Regions from separate parts of the Paraburkholderia sp. A3BS-1L genome, predicted to be linked through region 1. Evidence: predicted binding sites of a transcription regulator. Region 1 holds the regulator's gene; each other region holds the start of a gene.
The links. The regulator LexA, encoded in region 1, represses DNA repair genes until DNA is damaged. The targets are predictions, from matches to a motif close to ACTGTATNNNNATACAGT.

Region 1 (7,115 bases):
CCATGCAAGCGGTTCGCCGCGCCGAGGAACTCGTAGACGAACGCCGACTGCGGATGATCGTACACGTCCTGGGGGCTGCCGACCTGCTCCACATGCCCATGATTCATCACGACGATGCGGTCGGCCACTTCGAGCGCTTCCTCCTGGTCGTGCGTGACGAAGATCGTCGAGATGTGCAGGTCGTCGTGCAGGCGCCGCAGCCAGCTGCGCAACTCCTTGCGCACTTTCGCGTCGAGCGCGCCGAACGGCTCGTCGAGCAGCAGGACTTTCGGCTCCACGGCGAGCGCGCGGGCCAGCGCGATGCGCTGGCGCTGGCCGCCGGAAAGCTCGGACGGATAGCGCTGCGCGAGCCAGTCGAGTTGCACGAGCTTGAGCAGCTCATGCACTTTCTTGCGGATCTGCGCTTCGGAGGGACGCTCGTTGCGCGGCTTCACGCGCAGCCCGAACGCCACATTCTCGAACACGGTCATATGGCGGAACAGCGCGTAATGCTGGAACACGAAGCCCACCTGGCGCTCGCGTGCGCCAACCATCTCCACGTCCTGCCCCTGGAGCACGACCTGGCCTTCATCGGCATATTCGAGCCCGGCGATCACACGCAGCAGCGTGGTCTTGCCGCATCCGGAAGGCCCGAGCAAGGCGACCAGCTCGCCCGCCGGAAAATCGAGCGAAACATGGTCGAGCGCGGTGAAATCGCCGAAACGCTTGTGCAGATTACGAACGATGATGCCCATCTTTAGCCCTTTCCCTGTTCAAGCGTCCGGCGCAACGCGCGGGTGTGTTGTTGTGGGTGTTGTTGTGTACGTCGTTGGCCAATCACTGCGCCTTGAGGCGCGGCCGCACTGCGCGTGGCCGGCGGTCCCGCGAGCGCCGGCACGTCGCCGGTATCGCGCAGCTCCGCAGACATGTGGCGCTCCGCCAGCAGCTTGAGACCCAGCGTAACGAGCGCGAGCAACGCAAGCAGCGAAGCCACGGCGAACGCGGCCGCGAAGTTGTATTCGTTGTAGAGGATCTCCACGTGCAAGGGCATCGTGTCGGTCTGGCCGCGAATGTGTCCCGACACCACCGAAACCGCGCCGAATTCGCCCATCGCGCGCGCATTGCAGAGAATCACGCCGTACAGCAGACCCCAACGGATGTTCGGCAACGTCACGCGCCGGAACATCTGCCAGCCCGACGCGCCCAGCACGTGCGCGGCCTCTTCCTCGTCGGTGCCCTGAGCCTGCATCAGCGGAATCAGTTCGCGCGCGACGAACGGGAACGTCACGAAGATGGTCGCGAGCACGATGCCCGGCACCGCGAAGATGATCTGCACATTGTGGTCCGCAAGCCAGGGGCCGAGCCAGCCCTGCGCGCCGAACAGCAGCACGTAAATGAGCCCTGAAATCACGGGTGAAACCGAAAACGGCAGGTCGATCAGCGTGGTGAGCAACGCCTTGCCGCGGAACTCGAACTTGGCGATCGTCCACGATGCCGCGAGGCCGAACGCCAGATTGAGCGGCACGGCGATCGCGGCGGTGATCAGCGTGAGCTTGATCGCGGCGAGCGCATCGGGGTCGGCGAGCGATACGAAATAGAAGCCGATGCCCTTGCTCAACGCCTGCCAGAACACGGCCACGAGCGGCACGGCCAGAAACAGCGCGAGAAACGCCAGCGCAATGCCGGTGAGGAGCCAGCGCACCCAGGGCGCTTCCGTTACGGAATTGGGACGTCCTGCATCGCGGACCCGCGTACTTGCTGCACTCATTGCGCCTCTCCTCCAACACCCGCGTGCATCGGGTTCGGCACACGCGAGCGCGACACGCCGCGCGATGCCCGGCGGCTCGTGCGCCGCTGCAAATACCATTGCAACGTGTTGATGAGCAGCAGCATGACGAACGACACGCACAGCATCACCACAGCCAGCGCCGTAGCGCCCGCATAGTCGTATTGCTCGAGCTTCGTGATGATGAGCAGCGACGTGATTTCCGACTTCATCGGCACATTGCCCGCGATGAAGATGACCGAACCGTACTCGCCCAGCGCGCGCGCGAATGCGAGCGCAAAACCCGTAAGCAGCGCAGGCAATGCCGCCGGCAACACCACGCGGCGAAACGTGAGCCAGCGCGACGCGCCCAGGCAGGCGGCGGCCTCTTCCTGCTCGCGCTCGAACTCCTCGAGCACGGGCTGCACGGTGCGCACGACAAACGGCAGGCCAATGAACGTGAGCGCCACGAGCACGCCAAGCGGCGTAAACGCGATCTTGAGGCCGAGCGGCTGCAGGAACTGGCCGATCCAGCCGTTGCCCGCATACACGGCGGCAAGCGAGATCCCCGCCACGGAAGTCGGCAGTGCGAACGGCAGATCGACGAGCGCATCGATCACGCGCTTGAACGGGAACGTGTAGCGCACCAGCACCCAGGCGAGCAAGAACCCGAACACCGCATTGATGAGCGCTCCGCCAAGCGCGGAGAAAAATGTGAGGCGGTACGACGCGAGCACGCGCGGCGACGCCACCGCGCGCACGAGCTGCGCCCAATCGAGCGTCGCGGTCTTGAGGAACGTGGCCGCAAGCGGAATGAGCACCACGAGGCTCAGATACGCCACCGTGATGCCGAGCGTCACGCCGAATCCCGGCAGCGCGCCTGGCTTCTGTAATCGAAACGTCGTCATGCTCTATCTCTTCACATGGGTTGCGCGGAGCACCTCTCGTCATACGATACATGCGGGGCGCCGCGGCTAAAGACGCGCCTCGTCGGGCGCGCCTTGTTTTTGGCGTTGCTTGCTACTGCGTATTGCCGTCGGCTTACTACGGCCGGCTTACGGCCGGCTTATTGCGGCTGATAAATCGAATCGAACACGCCGCCATCGGCGAAATGCGTCTTCTGCGCCTTGGCCCAGCCGCCGAACGCCTCGTCGACCGTGTAAAGCTTGAGCTTCGGGAACTTCGCCGTGATCGCCGCCGGCACCTTGTCCGAGCGCGGACGATAGAAGTTCTTCGCGGCAATCTCCTGCCCCTTCTCGCCATAGAGGAACTCGAGATACGCCTGCGCCACCTTGCGCGTGCCGTGCTTGTCCACGACCTTGTCGACCACCGCAACCGGCGGCTCCGCGAGAATGCTGGCCGACGGCACCACGATCTCGAACTTGTCCGGCCCGAACTCCTTAACCGAAAGGAATGCTTCGTTTTCCCAGGCGATCAGCACGTCGCCGATATCGCGCTGCACGAAGCTCGTGGTCGCGCCGCGCGCGCCCGAGTCGAGCACGCCTGCGTTCTTGTAGAGCTTCGTGACGAAGGCCTTCGCCTTCTGGTCGTTGCCGCCCGGCTGGTGCGCCGCATAGGCCCACGCCGCGAGGTAATTCCAGCGCGCGCCGCCCGAGGTCTTCGGATTGGGCGTGACGATCGAGACGCCGGGCTTCACGAGGTCGTCCCAGTCCTTGATGCGCTTCGGATTGCCCTTGCGCACGAGAAACACGACGGTCGAGGTGTATGGCGAGGCGTTGTCGGGCAGACGCATTTGCCAGTCCTTCGCGATCAGCCCTTTATTGGCGAGTGCGTCGATGTCCCAGGCGAGCGCGAGCGTCACAACGTCGGCCTGCAGTCCGTCTAGCACCGAGCGCGCCTGAGCGCCGGAACCGCCGTGCGACTGCTTGATGGTGAGCGTCTCGCCGCCTTTCGCCTTCCACTCCTTGATAAAGGCTTCGTTGATGTCCTGATACAGCTCGCGCGTGGGATCGTAGGAGACGTTGAGCAGCGCCGTGTCCGCATGCGCCGCCGGCGCGAAGGCCGCCATGCCGACGAGCGGCGCCACGCCGATCAGCAGTTTCGCCGCCAGCGTCCTGAACCATGCGTGCCCCGTAATGCCTTGTTTCATCCACTTTTTCTCCGTGTCGTCGTGCGCATTCGTGCACTTTCGTGCGTTCTCGCGTGCCATGCAGCAATCGATGGAGGCCAGTCTAGCGATCGGCTTACATTATTAAAAATGATGTTTTCTCATTTTTTAATACGTAAAAGTGGTAAGGACGGAGGAATTGGGCGCTTGCGCCTGTTTTGCCGGTGGTTGCGTCCGTCGGGGAAGGGAAAGCGCCGTCGCGACGCCGTGCGGATGACAAAGTTCAAGTAACACTTGAAAAGCGGCGAGTACTGTATAAAAATACAGTCACCTGTTCAAACATACAGTAGCGCCATGACCAAACTCACCGCACGACAGCAGCAGGTTTTCGATCTGATCCGCCGCGCGATCGAGCGCACCGGCTTTCCGCCCACGCGCGCGGAAATCGCCGCCGAACTGGGCTTCAGTTCGGCGAACTCGGCGGAGGAACATCTGCGCGCGCTGGCGCGCAAGGGCGTGATCGAGCTGGCTGCGGGCGCTTCGCGCGGCATCCGCCTCGTGCCCGGTCCGGGCGATCTGCCGCATCAATTCACGCTGCCGCACGCGGGCCTCATGCAGCTCTCGCTGCCGCTCGTGGGCCGCGTCGCGGCGGGTAGTCCGATCCTCGCGCAAGAGCACATTTCGCAGAACTACACCTGCGACCCCGCGCTCTTTTCGAGCCGGCCCGACTACCTGCTCAAGGTGCGCGGGCTGTCCATGCGCGACGCGGGCATCCTCGACGGCGACCTGCTCGCCGTGCAAAAAAAGAGCGAAGCGAAGGATGGCCAGATCATCGTGGCGCGTCTTGGCGACGACGTCACCGTGAAGCGCCTGAAGCGGCAGCGCAACGGCATCGAGCTGATCGCGGAGAACCCTGACTACGAGAATATTTTCGTCGCGGCCGGCAGCGCGGATTTCGCGCTCGAAGGCATTGCCGTTGGTCTGATCCGTCCCACCGAATTCTGATAATTCCGCCTGCGCATTTTCTGCGCATCTTCTGCGCATTTTCCGGAGAGAGTCATGGAACGCCTTGCCCGCCTGTTGCCCTTCCGTCAATTCGGCCGTCTGCGCCATCTGCGCGGGATTGCCTCGTGCGCCATGCGCGAGGCGCGTGCTTCGGCGGCGGCCCTTGGCCGTCAATGCGGCTACCAGATCAATGGCTCGCTCTTCGACGACATCGAGCAAGAAGACGAAGCGCGCCCGCTGCCTTCCGCGCAGCCGGCCTTCGCACGCGTTTCGCTCAACAGCACGCTGAATGCGGAGCAGCCCGACCGCCGCGCACCGGTGCGCGTCTATCACGGCCAGTCGCGGCTCATCATGGTGGGCACGATGGAGGCGGTGTGCCGCGCCATCGACCGCTGTATCGCGGAGCAGCAGGCCGATGCGCCGGTCGCGCTGGCAAAGTAAGCAATAAAAGTGGGATCGTTTTTGATTGCGCGCGGTCAACACCCTGATTGAACACTGCAGGGTTGCACTAACCAATGACCGATACCCAAACGTATCCGCGCAAATCATCCAGCTGGAAGAAGCCCGTCGCAATCGCCGTCGCGGCGGTTGCAATCGTGGCGGCAGTGGGCTATGGCTATGCATCGCCATATATCGCGCTGAATAACCTCAAGGCAGCCGCCGACGCACGCGACGCAGCCGCACTGAGCGAGTACGTCGACTACCCGGCGCTGCGCGCGAGCTTGAAGCAGCAGGTTGGCGAGATGCTGCAACAACGCATGGAGGCCGCCCACGCCAGCAATCCACTCATGCTGTTCGGCGCGATGATCGGCAATGCGCTGATCGGCCCACTGGTGGACGCGTATGCCACGCCAGAGGGCGTGGCCGCATTGCTCAGCGGCATGCCGCCGACCGGCAAGCCGGGAGAACGGCCCGCGCCTGTGCCGCCGGCTGAAGCGCCGTCGCCGCCACCATCGTCACAGGCAGGCCAAGCGACGCAGCCCGCGCCCGGCAATCCGCCGGCTCAGGCGCAATCGCCGCAGCCGCAGCAAGCTCAGCCGCGCGCGCAAACCTCGGCGGGCTATCGCAGTCTGAACACGTTCGTTGTCACGTGGCAGCGCGGCGCAAACAGCGGCTATGGCGGCGATCGCTATGCCGCCATCCTGCAGCGTCATGGGCTGTTTTCGTGGAAGCTCGCCGCCGTGGAATTGAACGAGCCGAATACCGGCAACGACGCGAGCGCGTCGAACTGAGCAAGCCGTACCGAGATGAACCGCAAGAATTGCGGCGAGCCATCTTCGTGGTAGTGGCTCCGCCGCTTTTCGCTGATTGACTGAGCGCTGCAATCGCGGAAGCGATTGATAGCGGCTAGGCCGCCGCCTGCTGTTGCTGTTTTTCCTCGGCAGCCGAAGAGCAGGCCACGAGAATGCTGCACGTCACGCGGTCGAGCAGCGGCGTATTGCCCGCACCCATCCACCAGCGCGAAAGTCCGGTGCGGCAGCGATGCCCCACCACTACGAGATCGACGTGCAGCTCATTGGCGAGATTCGCAATCTCGTCGATCGGATGGCCGAACGCGAAGTGGCCCTGCGCGCGCACGCCGCGTTCGGTCAGCCAGTCCACGCCTTCCTGCAGAATCTCGCGCGCCGTTTCTTCGAAGCGCCCACATGCCACGTCGGTGAGCAAGCCCGCACTTTGCGCGATCGTCGAGCGCATGTCGACCACCGAAAGCAGATGGGTCTCCGCATGCAGGTCCAGCGCCAGATCCGCGCCGCAACGCAGCGCCTTGCGGCCTTCGCGCGAGCCGTCGTAACAAAGCAGAATTTTCTTGTAGCTCGCCATGATCGATTCTCCCTACCCGTCTGGAAACGCAGGTCACTATTACATGATGGTGCGCCGCAATTCGACACGCAAGGGCTGGAAAACGCCAGGTTTGCGTGCACATCGATGGTGCAACGGCATGGGGAGATGAACGCCCTATAATAGGCCGCCTTGCAACATGCAACAGCCGCCCAACCATGCCCGCCATCGAATTCGAGCAGGTGATCAAGCACTACGGAGACAGGACCGTCGTGAACGGCCTGTCGTTCGACGTCCTCCCCGGCGAATGCTTCGGGCTCCTCGGCCCCAACGGCGCAGGCAAGACCACCACGTTGCGCATGCTGCTCGGCATCGTTTCGCCCGATGCCGGACGCATCAGCCTGTGCGGCGAACCGGTGCCCGCGCGGGCACGTCATGCGCGCGCGCGCGTGGGCGTCGTGCCGCAATTCGACAATCTCGATCCCGACTTCACAGTGCGCGAGAATTTGCTCGTGTTCG
Region 2 (7,115 bases), 840 kb from region 1:
GGATCAGCGTGCGGCGGTCGTCGCCGTACTGCCTGGCGTCGGATTCGATTTCCTTCACGATGAGCCGCTTCATCGACGACTCGTTCGCGAGCAACTCTTCGAGCTTCGCCTTCTCTTCACGCAGCTCGGCGAGCTCCTTCTCGATCTTGATCTTTTCCAGCCGCGCCAACTGGCGCAGACGGATTTCGAGAATGTCCTCGGCCTGGCGCTCGGAGAGGCCGAACGCGCTCATCAGCGCGCTCTTGGGCTCGTCCGACTCGCGGATGATGCGGATGACCTCATCGATATTGAGGAAGACGATCATCCGCCCTTCGAGGATGTGGATACGGTCGTCGACCTTCGTCAAGCGATGCTGCGTGCGGCGCGTGACCGTCGCGAAGCGAAAGCCGATCCACTCGCCGAGGATCTCGCTGATGCCCTTCTGGCGCGGACGGCCGTCTGCGCCGATCATCACGAGATTCAAAGACGCATTCGATTCGAGGCTCGTGTTGGCGAGCAGCGAATTGACGAACTCGCCCTGGTCGATCTTGCTCGTCTTCGGCTCGAACACGAGGCGCACGGGCGCGTCCTTGCCCGACTCGTCGCGCACGGCGTCGAGCAGCGCGAGCATCGACTGCTTGCTCTGCAACTGCTCGGGCGTGAGCGTCTTCTTGCCGAGCTTGAGCTTCGGATTGGTCAGCTCCTCGATCTCTTCGAGCACCTTCTGGCCCGAAGTGTTCGGCGGCAATTCGGTCACCACGAGCTGCCACTGGCCGCGCGCGAGGTCCTCGATCTTCCAGCGCGCGCGCACCTTGAGGCTGCCGCGGCCCGACTCATAAGCCGCCGCGATTTCCGCCTCGCTCGAAATGATCTGGCCGCCGCCCGGGAAATCGGGCCCGGGCAAACGCTCCATGATCTCCGCGTGCGAAAGCTTCGGGTTCCGAATCATGGCCACGGCCGCCGCCGCGACTTCGCGCAGGTTGTGCGAGGGGATTTCCGTGGCGAGACCGACCGCGATGCCCGATGCGCCGTTGAGCAGCAGCATCGGCAGGCGCGCGGGCAGGGTCTTCGGCTCCTGGAACGAGCCGTCGTAGTTCGGCATGAAATCGACGGTGCCCATGTCGATTTCGTCGAGCAGGAGCTTGGCGATGGGCGTGAGGCGCGCTTCGGTGTAGCGCATGGCCGCCGCGCCGTCGCCGTCGCGCGAGCCGAAATTGCCCTGGCCGTCGATGAGCGGATAGCGCATCGAGAAGTCCTGGGCGAGGCGCACGAGCGCGTCGTACGCCGACTGGTCGCCGTGCGGGTGGTATTTACCGAGCACGTCGCCCACCACGCGCGCCGACTTCACGGGCTTGGCATTGTCGCCGAGACCCATCTCGTTCATCGCGTAGAGAATGCGCCGCTGCACCGGCTTCTGGCCGTCGCAGACGTCGGGCAGCGCGCGGCCCTTCACCACGCTCACCGCGTAGTCGAGGTAGGCGCGTTCCGCGTAGTGGCCGAGCGTGAGCGTGTCGTCGTCCGGGGCGCCGGTATCAGTGACTTCAGCAAAAAGATCGTCCATGTTTCAATCAGTCCGTATTCGTGTGCGTGCGCTCAGTTGCACTTAGATGTCCGCTTCGACTTCGTTGCCCTTCTCTTCGAGCCACGAGCGGCGCGAAGCCGCCTCGCCCTTGCCCATCAGCATCGTCATGCGTGCGACGGTGGCTTCATAGTCGAGCTCGCCGAGCGAGATGGGCGACAGGCGCCGCGTGTCGGGGTTCATCGTCGTGTCCCAGAGCTGCTCGGCGCTCATTTCGCCGAGACCCTTGAAGCGGCTGATGGTCCATTGCGTTTCGCGCACGCCGTCCTTGCGCAGCTTGTCGAGAATCGCTTCGAGCTCGCCTTCGTCGAGCGCGTAGAGCTTCTGCGCAGGCTTCTTGCCGCGTGCGGGCGCATCGACGCGGAACAGCGGCGGGCGCGCCACGCACACGTGGCCGCGCTCGATCAACTGCGGAAAGTGCTTGAAGAACAGCGTGAGCAGCAAGACCTGGATATGCGAACCATCGACGTCCGCGTCCGAGAGAATGCAGATCTTGCCGTAGCGCAGGTTCGAGAGATCGACGGTGTCGTCGGGGCTGTGCGGATCGACGCCGATCGCCACCGAGATGTCGTGCACCTCGTTGTTCGCGAACAGACGGTCGCGCTCGGTCTCCCACGTGTTGAGCACCTTGCCGCGCAGCGGCAGGATGGCCTGATATTCCTTGTCGCGGCCCATCTTCGCGGAGCCGCCCGCCGAATCGCCCTCGACGAGGAAGAGCTCGTTGCGCGCGATGTCGGTCGACTCGCAGTCGGTGAGCTTGCCGGGCAGCACGGCCACGCCCGAGCTCTTGCGCTTTTCCACCTTCTGGCCCGCGCGCGTGCGCGCCTGGGCCTGCTTGATGACGAGATCGGCGAGCTTCTTGCCGTGCTCGACGTGCTGGTTGAGCCACAGTTCGAGCGCGGGACGCGAGAACGACGAAACGAGCTTCACGGCGTCGCGGCTATTGAGTCGCTCCTTGATCTGCCCCTGGAACTGCGGGTCGAGCACCTTGGCCGAGAGCACGAACGAGACGCGCGCGAACACGTCTTCGGGCAACAGCTTCACGCCCTTGGGCTGCAGATTGTGCAATTCGACGAAGCTCTTCACGGCCTGGAACAGGCCATCGCGCAGGCCGCTTTCGTGCGTGCCGCCCGCGGGCGTCGGAATCAGGTTGACGTAGGACTCGCGCGTGAGCGAGCCTTCCTCGCTCCACGCGACCACCCACGCGGCGCCCTCGCCTTCGGCGAAGGTGTCGTCGGTGGTGCGAGCGTCGGCGTAGCGCTCGCCTTCGAAGAGCGGGATCAGCAAGTCGCTGCCGCCCATGCCTTCGAGCAGATAGCCGCGCAGGCCGTCTTCGTATTTCCACGAGAGGCGCTCGCCGGTCTTCTCGTTGACGAGCTCGACCTCGACGCCGGGCAGCAGCACCGCCTTCGAGCGCAGCAGCCGCTGCAGTTCGCCGAGCGGCAGATTGGCCGAGTCGAAGTATTTCGGATCGGGCCACGCGGTCACGCGCGTGCCGGTCTTTTTCTCGTCGCGCGCGGCGTTGCGCGTGGTGATGGGCTTGACGACGTTGCCATCCGCAAAGCCGATTTCGGCGACCTTGCCATCGCGCCAGACGGTCACGTCCAGCCGCGTCGAAAGCGCGTTGGTGACCGAGACACCCACGCCGTGCAGGCCGCCCGAGAACGTATAGGCGCCGCCGGCGGCCTTGTCGAACTTGCCGCCCGCATGCAGGCGCGTGAACACGATTTCGACGACGGGCACCTTCTCCTCGGGGTGCAAGCCGAACGGAATGCCGCGGCCGTCGTCGTCGACGGACACGGAATGGTCGGCATGCAGCGTGACGGTGATGCGCTTGCCGAAGCCGCCGAGCGCTTCGTCGGACGCGTTGTCGATGACTTCCTGAATGATGTGCAGCGGATTCTCGGTGCGCGTGTACATGCCCGGCCGTTGCCGGACGGGCTCGAGGCCCTTGAGCACCTTGATCGACGCTTCGCTATATCCAGCGTTTGCAGCGTTTGACTTCTTCGTTGCCATGGTGATCCGCAGGGGGTTATCCGCGCGCTTGTCCACAGGTCCTGTGGACATCTGCGGGGAAAACGCGTTGAGTGTTCAAAAAAACCGTGTCGAAACAACGGGGTGAGCGCGCTGCGCAACGCCCGTGCAAACCTCGCCGGGCCGGCGCGCGCTCCCGCAGTTGTTCGAATGCGCGAGGTATTGTACTGATTTGGGCTTGCGCGGCAATTTGGAAGAGGGTCGGCCGTTCGGCCGAGGGGTAGCGAGGTGCGGGAGTCGCGAAGAATTGGGCACGTGCGGCGCGCTGCCTGCCGCCAGGAATTCAACCGGCCTGTCGCCCTGTTTGGGAGCGTGGAGTTGTTATGAAACCGTCCGAAGCCTTGCGCGCGCATCGCGCTGAGATCCGCGAAATTGTCGCAAGCCATCACGCGATGAATGCGCGCGTGTTCGGCTCGTCGGCGCGTGACGAGGATAACGAGGATAGCGACCTCGATTTACTCGTCGATCCAACGCCGGAAACTACGCTTATCGATCTCGCGCAAATTCAGTTGCGCCTCGAAGCGCTCATGGGCGTGCGAGTGGACGTACTTACGCCCAAAGCGCTGCCCGAGACCTTCCGTGCCCGCGTAGTCGCCGAATCGGTACCGGTATGAGGAAAAAAGATCTGCGCACCCCGGATTACTTGCAGCATATCCTCGACGCCATCGAACGCATTCGCACATACACGGAGCCTCTTTCACACGAGAGCTTCGAGGCAACACCGATGGCTGTCGATGCCGTCGTGCGAAACATCCTGACTTTGCGGCCGCGCACCCGGAGATACCGTGGGAGGCGATGTACGGAATGCGCAACCAGGTCTCGCACGGCTATTTGCCGTCGACATCGACATTGTCTGGAGCACCGTACAGACCTCCTTGCCCGACCTGAAACACAAGCTCTCGAAGCTGAAGCCCACATAAAAAAGCGGCCTTCATCAGGCCGCCTTCTCTGCGCATCACATCACTTGCGCTTGCTCTCCAACTCTTCCCACCGCTCCAGCGCAACCAGCAATTCCTCATCGATCGCCGCGTAGCGCTCGGTGAGCCGAGCCCCCTCCTGCGCATCCTTCGCGAAAATCGAGCCGTCCTCGATCTGCGCACCGATTGTTTTCTGCTCGGTCTCCAGCGCCTCGATACGTTTGGGCAGTTCCTCAAGCTCGCGCTGCTCCTTGAACGAAAGCTTCACGGTGCGCTGCGCGTTGCGGCCCGCCGCGCTCTCCTTCGGTGCGACGGCCACGCTCGCGGTTTCCTTCGGCGCGCGCGCCTCGGCAATTTCCTGCGCGCGGGCGCTCTGGGTCTGCCAGTCGGTGAAGCCGCCCACGTACTCGCGCCACTTCCCCTCGCCTTCGGACGCGATCACCGAAGTCACCACGTTATCGAGAAACGCGCGGTCGTGGCTCACCAGCAGCACCGTGCCGTCGTAGTCGGTCAGCAGTTCTTCGAGCAGTTCGAGCGTGGGGATATCAAGGTCGTTGGTCGGCTCGTCGAGCACCAGCACGTTCGCGGGGCGAGCAAACAGACGTGCAAGCAACAGGCGGTTGCGCTCGCCGCCCGACAGCGACTTCACGGGCGAGCGCGCGCGCTCGGGCGCGAACAGGAAGTCGCCCAGATAGCTCATCACGTGCTTCTTCGCGCCGTTGATCTCGACCCAGTCGCTGCCCGGGCTGATGGTGTCGGCGAGACTCTTTTCGAGGTCGAGCTGCGCGCGCATCTGGTCGAAGTACGCCACCTGGAGGTTCGTGCCCACGCGCACGGTGCCCGCGTCCGGCTTGAGCTCGCCGAGGATCAGCTTCAACAGCGTGGTCTTGCCCGCGCCGTTCGGGCCGACGAAGCCGATCTTGTCGCCGCGCATCACCGTGCCCGAGAAGTTGTCGACGATCGTGCGGTCGCCATAGCGCTTCACGACGTCGGTGAGCTCGGCGACGATCTTGCCCGACTTCTCGCCCTGCGCGACGTCGAGCTTCACGTTGCCCTGTACGTTGCGGCGCTCGGCGCGCTCGTTGCGCATCTGCACGAGCCGTGCGATGCGTCCGACGCTGCGCGTGCGGCGCGCCTCCACGCCCTTGCGGATCCACACTTCTTCCTGCGCGAGCAACTTGTCGAACTTCTCGTTTTCCACGCGCTCGACTTCGAGCTGCTGCGCCTTGCGCTCCTGATACTGCGAGAAGTTTCCCGGATACGAGAGCAGCTTGCCGCGATCGAGCTCGACGATGCGCGTGGCCACGCGATCGAGGAACGCGCGGTCGTGGGTGATGAAGAGCAGGCTCGAGCGCTGCGCGACGAGCAGTTCTTCGAGCCAGCGGATGCCGTCGAAGTCGAGGTGGTTGGTCGGCTCATCGAGCAGCAGCACGTCGGGCTGCACGACGAGCGCGCGCGCCAGCGCCACGCGCTTTTGCATGCCGCCCGAGAGCGCGCCCACGCGCGCGTCGCCTTCGAGGCCGATCTGCGCGAGCGTGGTCGACACACGCGTGCGCCAGTTCCAGGCGTCGGCGTGATCGAGCGACGACTGCAGCGCATTCATGCGCGAGAGCAACGCGTCGTGTTCCGCGCCTTCGGGCGTGTCCGCGAGCCGGTGCGCGACCCCGTCGAATTCGTCGAGCAGCGCGCGCACGCCCTCGAGCCCCGAGGCGACCGTGTCGAACACGGTGGCCTCGGCGTCGAAATCGGGCTCCTGCGGCACGTAGACGGTCGAGAGATCCTGCTGGCGCGTGACGAGGCCGTCATCGGGTCTGGCGAGGTCGGCGACGATCTTGAGCAGCGACGACTTGCCCGCGCCATTGCGGCCGATCAGCCCGACGCGCTCGCCGGCTTCGAGCGAAAAGTCGGCGAGATCGAGCAGCGCGACGTGGCCGAACGCGAGTTGCGCGCCGGTAATGGTGTAAAGCGACATGAGTGGAGAGCGTTGCCTGCGTTGGAGAGCAAGCGCGTATTGTACCGGGGCGCGCGCTGGGCACAGGGGGCGCATGGGAGCCCCTCATGTGTCCAGCCCGCGCCCCGTTGCGACAAGGTTCGCGGGACTGGCCGCCCGTGCGGCCTACTTCACGTGAACCGTGATCGTCTGGCTCCACTCGGGGCCATACGACTGATGCGCGCCGTTGGCGAATTGCGCCGTGAGCGTGTGGTCGCCGGGCGGCAGTGTGACGTCGGCTTCGGACTGGCCTTTGCCGTAGTGGATCGACTTCTCGCTGGCCGGTACGACCGTGCCTTGCGGCAGCGCCGCGCCGTCGATCAGCAGATGGTGATGTCCGGTTTTGGGCGTGGCCGTGCCGGCGGGCGCAACCGTCATGCCATCGACGCCGAATTTCACGTGCACCGGGTTGCTCACCGTTGCACCGTTCTTCGGCTCGACGAAGTAGACGCCCTCGGCGCGCGCGATGCTGCTCATCGCGAGGAGTGCCGTCGTCGAGGCCATCAGCGCTGCGCCGGCCAGCCATGTCCTTCTGGTCATTGTTCGCTCCTGGGGGATTGCCCGGTGGTTGCTCAGTGGGTTGCGGCGCGATGCGTCCGCGTCCCAGCATACATCG
Region 3 (7,115 bases), on a different replicon from region 1:
CGGCTGCTGAAGGAGCGACTCTCGCGGATCGAACTCGCGGCCCCGGTCATTGCACTCAGGCTCGAAGCGAAGGACGTGCGGGAAGCCGAGGCTCCGAGCGAATCGCTGTTTCCCGAACCCGGAGGATCGCCCCAGGATCACGCGCGCCTCATGGAACTGCTCACGGCAAGGCTGGGTTCAGGCAATGTGATGAGAGCGGCACCCGTCGCCGATTTCCGTCCCGAAGTCGCCGCGCAGTGGGTGCCGGTCAGCAGCGAATCCCAACCCTCACGCACCGATCTGCCGCGGGATTTGCCTCGCCCGGCATGGCTCCTCGAGGTGCCCATCCAGCTCATCATGCATGGCCACCGTCCGTTCTACGGCACGCCGCTGCGGATGGTATCGCCCGGCGAGCGGATCGAGTGTGGCTGGCAGGACGGTCACATCGTGACGCGTGACTATTTCGTCGCCGAAGCCGAAAACAATCTGCACTACTGGGTATTTCGCGAGCGCGTCGGCAGCCGTGATGAGCGCGAGCCATGCTGGTTTCTTCACGGCCTGTTTGGCTGAAATGCCGGAGTTGGCACAGGGGCGTGAGCGCTGTGCTCCAGTTATCCGCCGCGAGTGCGCTTTGGCGCCGAACGGCCCCAGACATCCTCTGGCGGGATCGTCATGCCGCCGCCTGGTGGACGCTACGGATCCCGTCTGCCAGACTCAGGTGCCCGGGTTGTGAGAAACGGGTGACGGCTTCGAGTGGAGCGAGATGCAACTGCTCCTCGTGTAACGTCAGCAGTTCTGCGAACAGTTCGAAGATTGCCTGATCGATACCCCAGATGCCAGACCCCAGCGCCGCGCGCAGGCCGCGCTCGAGCGCGTCGTGCGCTTCGGTCAAGCCCTCAATGCGCGCCCGGCCATACCCCGCGTCGAAGAGGTGTGAGGTGCTGACGATGAGCTGTGCCATCGTGACGAAATGCGCAAGATCGCCGCGCTGCAGCCGGAGGCTGGACAGCGTGATGGGGTATGCGATCATCCGCTGACGCACCGCCCTCTCCGGGAGGGGAAGCAAACGAACAGCCAGTGGAATGCCGCAGCGGCGCGTCTACGCGCCTTGCCTGGTTCGGGACATGACAGGAAAGGATTAACGATGCTTTCCTTCGATAACGGCACGATTGTTGTCGCGCTTCAATCCGGTGACTGCTTCATGAAGGCAAACCACGGCAGAACCCGCGTCAGGACGTCGACCTCCAGGTCACAATGGCAGCCACCCTCTCCAGTTCCGCGACATACCAGAACCAGAGCGCTTCCATGTCGTCAGCAACGCTTTCCTGCTACTCGTTATCTTGAAATCCGCTATCCGAAATCTGGTGCCTGCAGGACTCCGTCGACAGAAGCCGGGGCGGCTCAAGAACGATGCCCCATGCGGTCAGCAGACCATCAAAAGACAGCTGGCCTGCCTGCGCCCGGGGCGCGGGCAACGCGACTCCGGTTGCCCGATAGTGAACCCGGTCCTTCGCGCTTGCACCTGAACGCACGATGCGCTCAAGCGCCCCATTACGCAGCGCGTACTGCACAGCATCAGAAGCCGTGCGCGACTTCATCAGTCCGGACGCCGCGATCTCGCTTACCGTCGCGCTCGCGCGTTCGCGAAACCACGCGAGGAGTACCTCAGCGTTGGCGTGCGTGCTCATGACTGGCCCTCCCTGCGCGCGGGGCTTTGCCGCGCGATATGTGTAGTGGTTGTCAATCCTGTGTCTGGCCCGTCAGCTCGGGCCATGAAATGGCACGCTCTTGCGCCTGTAAAGCGTCATGAGTCTTTCTGTTCATCGAAGGGTACGTGTTCACCCGTCGGCGACTGCTTGCCAAGCTTGCCTTCATTTTCCATCGCGTCCTGCCATGCCAGCATGGCGTTCGCGACAGCGTCCTTCTCGCCGCTGAAGGACAGCACCGTCTCCCCGCACGACGGACAGATGCCGCCGAACGCCGCCTGGATACCCGCCATGTTTCGCGTGTCGAGTGCGTCGAAGTCGTTGAATGCGGTCTTGCACGCACCGCACACCAGCTTCTCCGGGCGCAACGCATCTATCTTCGCCTTTGCCTGCGCGATGCGTTGTTCCTGCGTCCCGCGCTGTTTTGCCTGTCCCATCGTTTGTGCTCCATTTGCTGTGAACCGGTTGTGGCCGGATTTTCCGCGATGTTTGCCCGCCTCAGTCCGGTTTATTCCGGGGAAAGCCGATATTTTCGCCAGCCAGCCGGTTTGCGCTAGAATACCACTGTATAAATATACAGTGTCGAGGGCGGAAAGACGGAATCAGGGTGTCCGGGTCCAATGGATCGGGTGCCGGCTGGGCCGCGCGCGCAATTTATGCCTGCACCTGACTTTGGCGGACTGCCGGCGTATGCCGAACTCCAGTGCGCGTCGAATTTCTCCTTCCTCCGCGGTGCCTCGCACGCCGACGACATCGCCGCGCGTGCGGCACAGCTGGGTTATGCAGCAATCGCCGTCACGGACGAATGCTCGCTGGCCGGGGTCGTGAGAGCGCACGTCGAAGCGAAAAGCGCGGGTATCCCATTCATTGTGGGGTCCGAGTTTGCGCTGACGAATGCCGACGGCTCGCACGCCTTGCGCTTTACCGCCCTTGCCATGACGCGAGAGGGCTACGGCAATCTCAGCGAGTTGATCACGCTTGCGCGCATGCGCGTGGAAAAGGGAAGCTACCGGCTCGCCGCACGCGACCTGGATCACCCGGAGGCTTCTCACGGACACCTGAAGGGACTGCCGGACTGCATGGCGATCCTCATCCCGGAGTACCCGGCCAATGAGGCGCGCCTCGATGCGCAACTCGAATGGTTTGCGGCGACGTTCGGTGAGCGCGCGCGGATCGCGCTCACGCTTCATGCCCGCGCGATGGACGACCTGCATCGCGGAGCGATCGAGCGGGCAGCAGCGCGCCACGCCGTGCCCGTGGTGGCCACCGGCGCTCCGGTCATGCACGTTCGCTCGCGCAAGCCGCTTCAGGACGTGCTGAGCGCGATCCGCCTCGGGCGGCCGGTTGCCGAGTGCGGCTATGACCTCGCGCCCAACGCCGAACAGCATCTGCGTTCACGTCTGCGTCTGGCCAATCTTTATCCGGCGCGAGCGCTGGCCGAGACCGTCGAGATTGCGCGTCGCTGCACGTTCTCTCTCGACGAGCTCCGCTACGAGTATCCGGACGAACTTGTACCCGAAGGCTTCACGCCCGAGGCCTACCTGCGCCAGGAAACCTACATTGGCGCGCACCGGCGCTGGCCGGCGGGCATTCCGCACAAGATACAGGCGCAGATCGAGCACGAACTCGCGCTCATCGCGGACCTGCAGTACGAACCTTACTTTCTGACGGTCTACGACATCGTGCGCTTCGCACGCAACGAGGGGATTCTCTGCCAGGGTCGCGGCTCGGCTGCCAACTCCGCAGTCTGCTATTGCCTCGGCGTGACCGAGGTGGACCCGGCACGCTCGTCGATGCTGTTCGAGCGCTTCATCAGCAAGGAACGCGGCGAGCCGCCAGACATTGATGTCGACTTCGAGCACCAGCGGCGCGAGGAGGTGGTTCAGTACATCTACCGCAAATACGGGCGCGAGCGCGCAGCGCTGACGGCTGCCGTAACGACCTATCGACCTCGCAGCGCGCTCCGGGAATCGGGCAAGGCGCTCGGCGTTGACCTGGCCATCGTCGATCGGGTTGCCAAGGCCCATCACTGGTTCGACTCGAAGGAAGACCTGCTCGTCCGCTTTGAGGAAGCGGGCCTCGACCCGCAGGCGCCACTCATCGTGCAGTGGGCTGAATTCGCCACCCTGCTGCTTGGTTTTCCGCGTCATCTGTCCCAGCACAGCGGCGGGTTTGTCATCAGCCGCGGCAAACTCTCGCGCCTGGTACCCATCAAAAATGCCGCGATGGTTGATCGATCAATCATTCAATGGGACAAGGACGATATCGAATCCTTAGGATTATTGAAGATAGACGTGCTTGCACTGGGTATGCTTTCAGCCGTACGTCGCGCGCTCGACCTGATTTCGGAAAAGCGCGGCGAAGTGTTCGAGCTCCAGGACATTCCCCCGGAAGATTCTGCGACGTACGAGATGATCTGCCGCGCAGACACTGTCGGTATCTTTCAAATTGAATCGCGCGCGCAGATGAGCATGCTGCCGCGCCTGCAGCCGCGGCAGTTCTATGACCTCGTCATTGAAGTCGCAATCGTACGGCCGGGCCCGGTCCAGGGCGGCATGGTCCATCCGTACCTGCGCCGGCGCCAGGGTATCGAGCCGGTGACGTTCCCGAGTCCACAGATGGAGCAGGCCCTCGCCCGTACGTTGGGCGTGCCGATTTTCCAGGAGCAGGTGATGCAGGTCGCGATGCTTGCGGCTGGCTTTTCTGCGGGGGAGGCCGACCAGTTGCGCCGTGCGATGGCCGCGTGGCGTCGCAAGGGAGGCCTCGGCGTCTACTACGACCGCATCGTCAACGGCATGCTTGAGCGTGGTTACGAGCGCGAGTTCGCTGAACAGATCTTTGCCCAGATACAGGGATTCGGCGAATACGGTTTTCCGGAAAGCCACGCAGCCAGTTTCGCGCTGATGGTCTATGCGAGCGCGTGGCTGAAGTGCCATGAACCAACGGTATTCGCATGTGCGTTGCTCAACTCCCAGCCGATGGGGTTCTATTCGCCATCCGCGCTTGTTCAGGATGCGAAGCGGCACGGAGTGCGCGTGCTGCCCGTCGACGTCACCGTGAGCAACTGGGACTGCGCGATTGAAGGTCCCACGACGCGCGATCCATTGCGGCTAGGCATGTCACTTGTTCGGGGCATGAAAGCGGACGCGGCGGCGCGCATCGAGATGGCCCGCGCCGTGCGGCCGTTCCGCGATGTGTCCGATCTCGCTCGCCGAGCGCAGCTCGACCGACGCGACCTCGAGGTGCTCGCGGCCGCGAACGCCCTGCTCTCTCTCGCGGGAGAGCGGCGCGCAGCGCTGTGGCAGGCAGTTGCCGCGGTGCCGGACCGTGACCTGCTGCGCGGCGCGGCCGACGACGATGAAACACCAGACCTCGCCCCGATGACGGAAGGACAGGAGATCGTGAGCGATTACCGTTCGACCGGTCTCACGCTTGGCCGCCATCCGCTTGCCCTGCTCCGCCCACGGCTGACGAAGATGCGGCTCGTGCCGTCGGATACGCTCATGCGCTATCGTAATGGGCAACTGGCGCGCGCCTGCGGAATCGTCACGGTCCGGCAGCGCCCGGGCACGGCGAAAGGGGTGATGTTCATGACGCTCGAGGACGAGGCCGGGAGCGTGAACATCATCGTCTGGCAGTCGGTCCTTGAAAAGTTCCGTCGCGAGGCGCTCGGTTCGTCGTTGCTCGCTGTGTATGGGGTCTGGCAGCGTGAAGGCGAGGTCCGACATCTCGTTGCAAACAGGCTCGTCGATGTTACCGCGCTGCTTGGCGAACTCCCGACCGTGAGTCGAGACTTCTGTTGAAGGAGACACCGATGAACATCCGCGTGGGTACGGCATCATGGACTGACCCAACCCTGATCAAGAGCAAACGGTTCTACCCACCCGGCTGCAGCAGCGCAGAGGCGCGCCTGCGCTTCTATGCGAGCCAGTTTCCGCTCGTTGAGGTGGATTCCAGCTATTACGCGATGCCAAACGGCAGCAATTCCGTTCTGTGGGTCGAGCGTACGCCTCCGAGCTTCATTTTCAACATTAAGGCGTTCCGCCTTTTCACCGGGCATCAGACACAGCGCGACATGTTCCCCAAGGATATGCAGCCTGAGCTACCTCAGAACGAGAAGAAAAACCTCTACTACAAGGACATACCCGACGAGATAAGGGCCGAACTTTGGCGGCGCTACTTTGAAGCTATCGCGCCCCTGCAGGTAGCGGGCAAACTCGGTGCTGTGCATTTCCAGTTCGCACCGTGGATCACTTCGGCGCCTGACGGGCGTGCGCACGTGGAGCATTGCGCGGAGAGGATGGCGGGACGCCACCTGATGGCCGTCGAATTCCGAAATCGCAGCTGGTTCGACACAAAACACGCTGAGTCGACCCTCGCGTTCGCGCGCGAACACGCGCTGGTCAACGTCGTCGTCGATGAGCCGCAGGGGCCAGCGAATTCGATTCCCTCTGTTTGGGAGGTCACGAACGCTGCCCTTGCGCTGGTGCGTTTGCACGGGCGCAACCACGAGACGTGGAACATAAAAGGGGCGACCGTTGCGAACGATCGGTTCAACTACGACTACAACGATGAAGAGTTGTCGGAAATGTCTGTGAAGATTAGGGAGATCGCCGCGTCCGTCGCGCAGACGCATGTCGTGTTCAACAACAACTACGAGGACCAGGGGCAGCGCAACGCGCGAACGCTCATCGGCTTTCTCGGTGATACAGCAGTAACGACGACGTGACCAGCGATCGTCCACGTCGGATTGCACATCTCGATATGGATGCCTTCTACGCGTCCGTCGAACTGCTGCGCTACCCGGAATTGCGCGGCAAAGCGGTCGTGATCGGCGGCGGCCGCAATGCGGCTCCGGAAATGTTGCGCGACGGTACGCGCCGTTTCGCGCGACTGCGAGACTATGTAGGCCGAGGCGTTGTCACAACGTCGACTTACGAAGCTCGCGCTCTGGGCGTGTTCTCAGCGATGGGCATGATGAAGGCAGCGCACCTTGCGCCGGATGCGATACTGCTTCCGACCGACTTCGACTCCTACCGTCGCTATTCGCGCCTGTTCAAGGACGCTGTCGGCACGTTCACCGACCAGATAGAAGACCGTGGGATCGATGAGATCTACATCGACCTCACCGATGTCGCGGGGGAGTCGTCCCAGTTGGGGCAACAGATCAAGGCTGCGGTGCGACAGGCGACGAACCTCACCTGCTCTATCGCAATAGCGCCGAACAAGCTGCTAGCAAAGATCGGCTCAGAACTCGACAAACCGGACGGCCTGACCATTCTCACGATGGAGGATATCGAGTCGCGCATTTGGCCTCTCGCTGCCAAGAAGGTCAACGGAATTGGCCCACGCGCGAGCGAGCGCCTGGCTAGCATCGGAATCGGAACTGTTGGGGAGCTTGCCGCGGCGGATCCCGGTCTGCTGCAGGAG

Region 2: P5W99_RS04700 (DNA topoisomerase IV subunit B) is a predicted target of LexA. The motif match lies at 3,645-3,662, and genes of this name have one in related genera.
Region 3: P5W99_RS36380 (error-prone DNA polymerase) is a predicted target of LexA. The motif match lies at 2,249-2,266, and genes of this name have one in related genera.

Annotation. Positions count from the first base shown of each region.
Region 1 is NZ_CP120442.1:1,883,623-1,890,737, forward strand. Features, by position in the region: gene P5W99_RS08475 (sulfate/molybdate ABC transporter ATP-binding protein) at 1-734, opposite strand, end outside; gene cysW (sulfate ABC transporter permease subunit CysW) at 737-1,747, opposite strand; gene cysT (sulfate ABC transporter permease subunit CysT) at 1,744-2,652, opposite strand; gene P5W99_RS08490 (sulfate ABC transporter substrate-binding protein) at 2,811-3,854, opposite strand; gene lexA (transcriptional repressor LexA) at 4,167-4,817, shown strand; gene P5W99_RS08500 (hypothetical protein) at 4,872-5,258, shown strand; gene P5W99_RS08505 (DUF2939 domain-containing protein) at 5,333-6,049, shown strand; gene P5W99_RS08510 (universal stress protein) at 6,165-6,638, opposite strand; partial or broken gene nodI (nodulation factor ABC transporter ATP-binding protein NodI) at 6,815-7,115, shown strand, end outside.
Region 2 is NZ_CP120442.1:1,042,506-1,049,620, reverse strand. Features, by position in the region: gene parC (DNA topoisomerase IV subunit A) at 1-1,540, opposite strand, end outside; gene P5W99_RS04700 (DNA topoisomerase IV subunit B) at 1,583-3,574, opposite strand; gene P5W99_RS04695 (nucleotidyltransferase family protein) at 3,916-4,206, shown strand; gene P5W99_RS04690 (ATP-binding cassette domain-containing protein) at 4,553-6,481, opposite strand; gene P5W99_RS04685 (DUF4399 domain-containing protein) at 6,626-7,039, opposite strand.
Region 3 is NZ_CP120446.1:191,425-198,539, reverse strand. Features, by position in the region: partial or broken gene P5W99_RS36400 (DNA polymerase Y family protein) at 1-549, shown strand, start outside; gene P5W99_RS36395 (hypothetical protein) at 650-1,021, opposite strand; gene P5W99_RS36390 (hypothetical protein) at 1,308-1,667, opposite strand; gene P5W99_RS36385 (hypothetical protein) at 1,784-2,122, opposite strand; gene P5W99_RS36380 (error-prone DNA polymerase) at 2,342-5,488, shown strand; gene P5W99_RS36375 (DUF72 domain-containing protein) at 5,500-6,414, shown strand; gene P5W99_RS36370 (Y-family DNA polymerase) at 6,450-7,115, shown strand, end outside.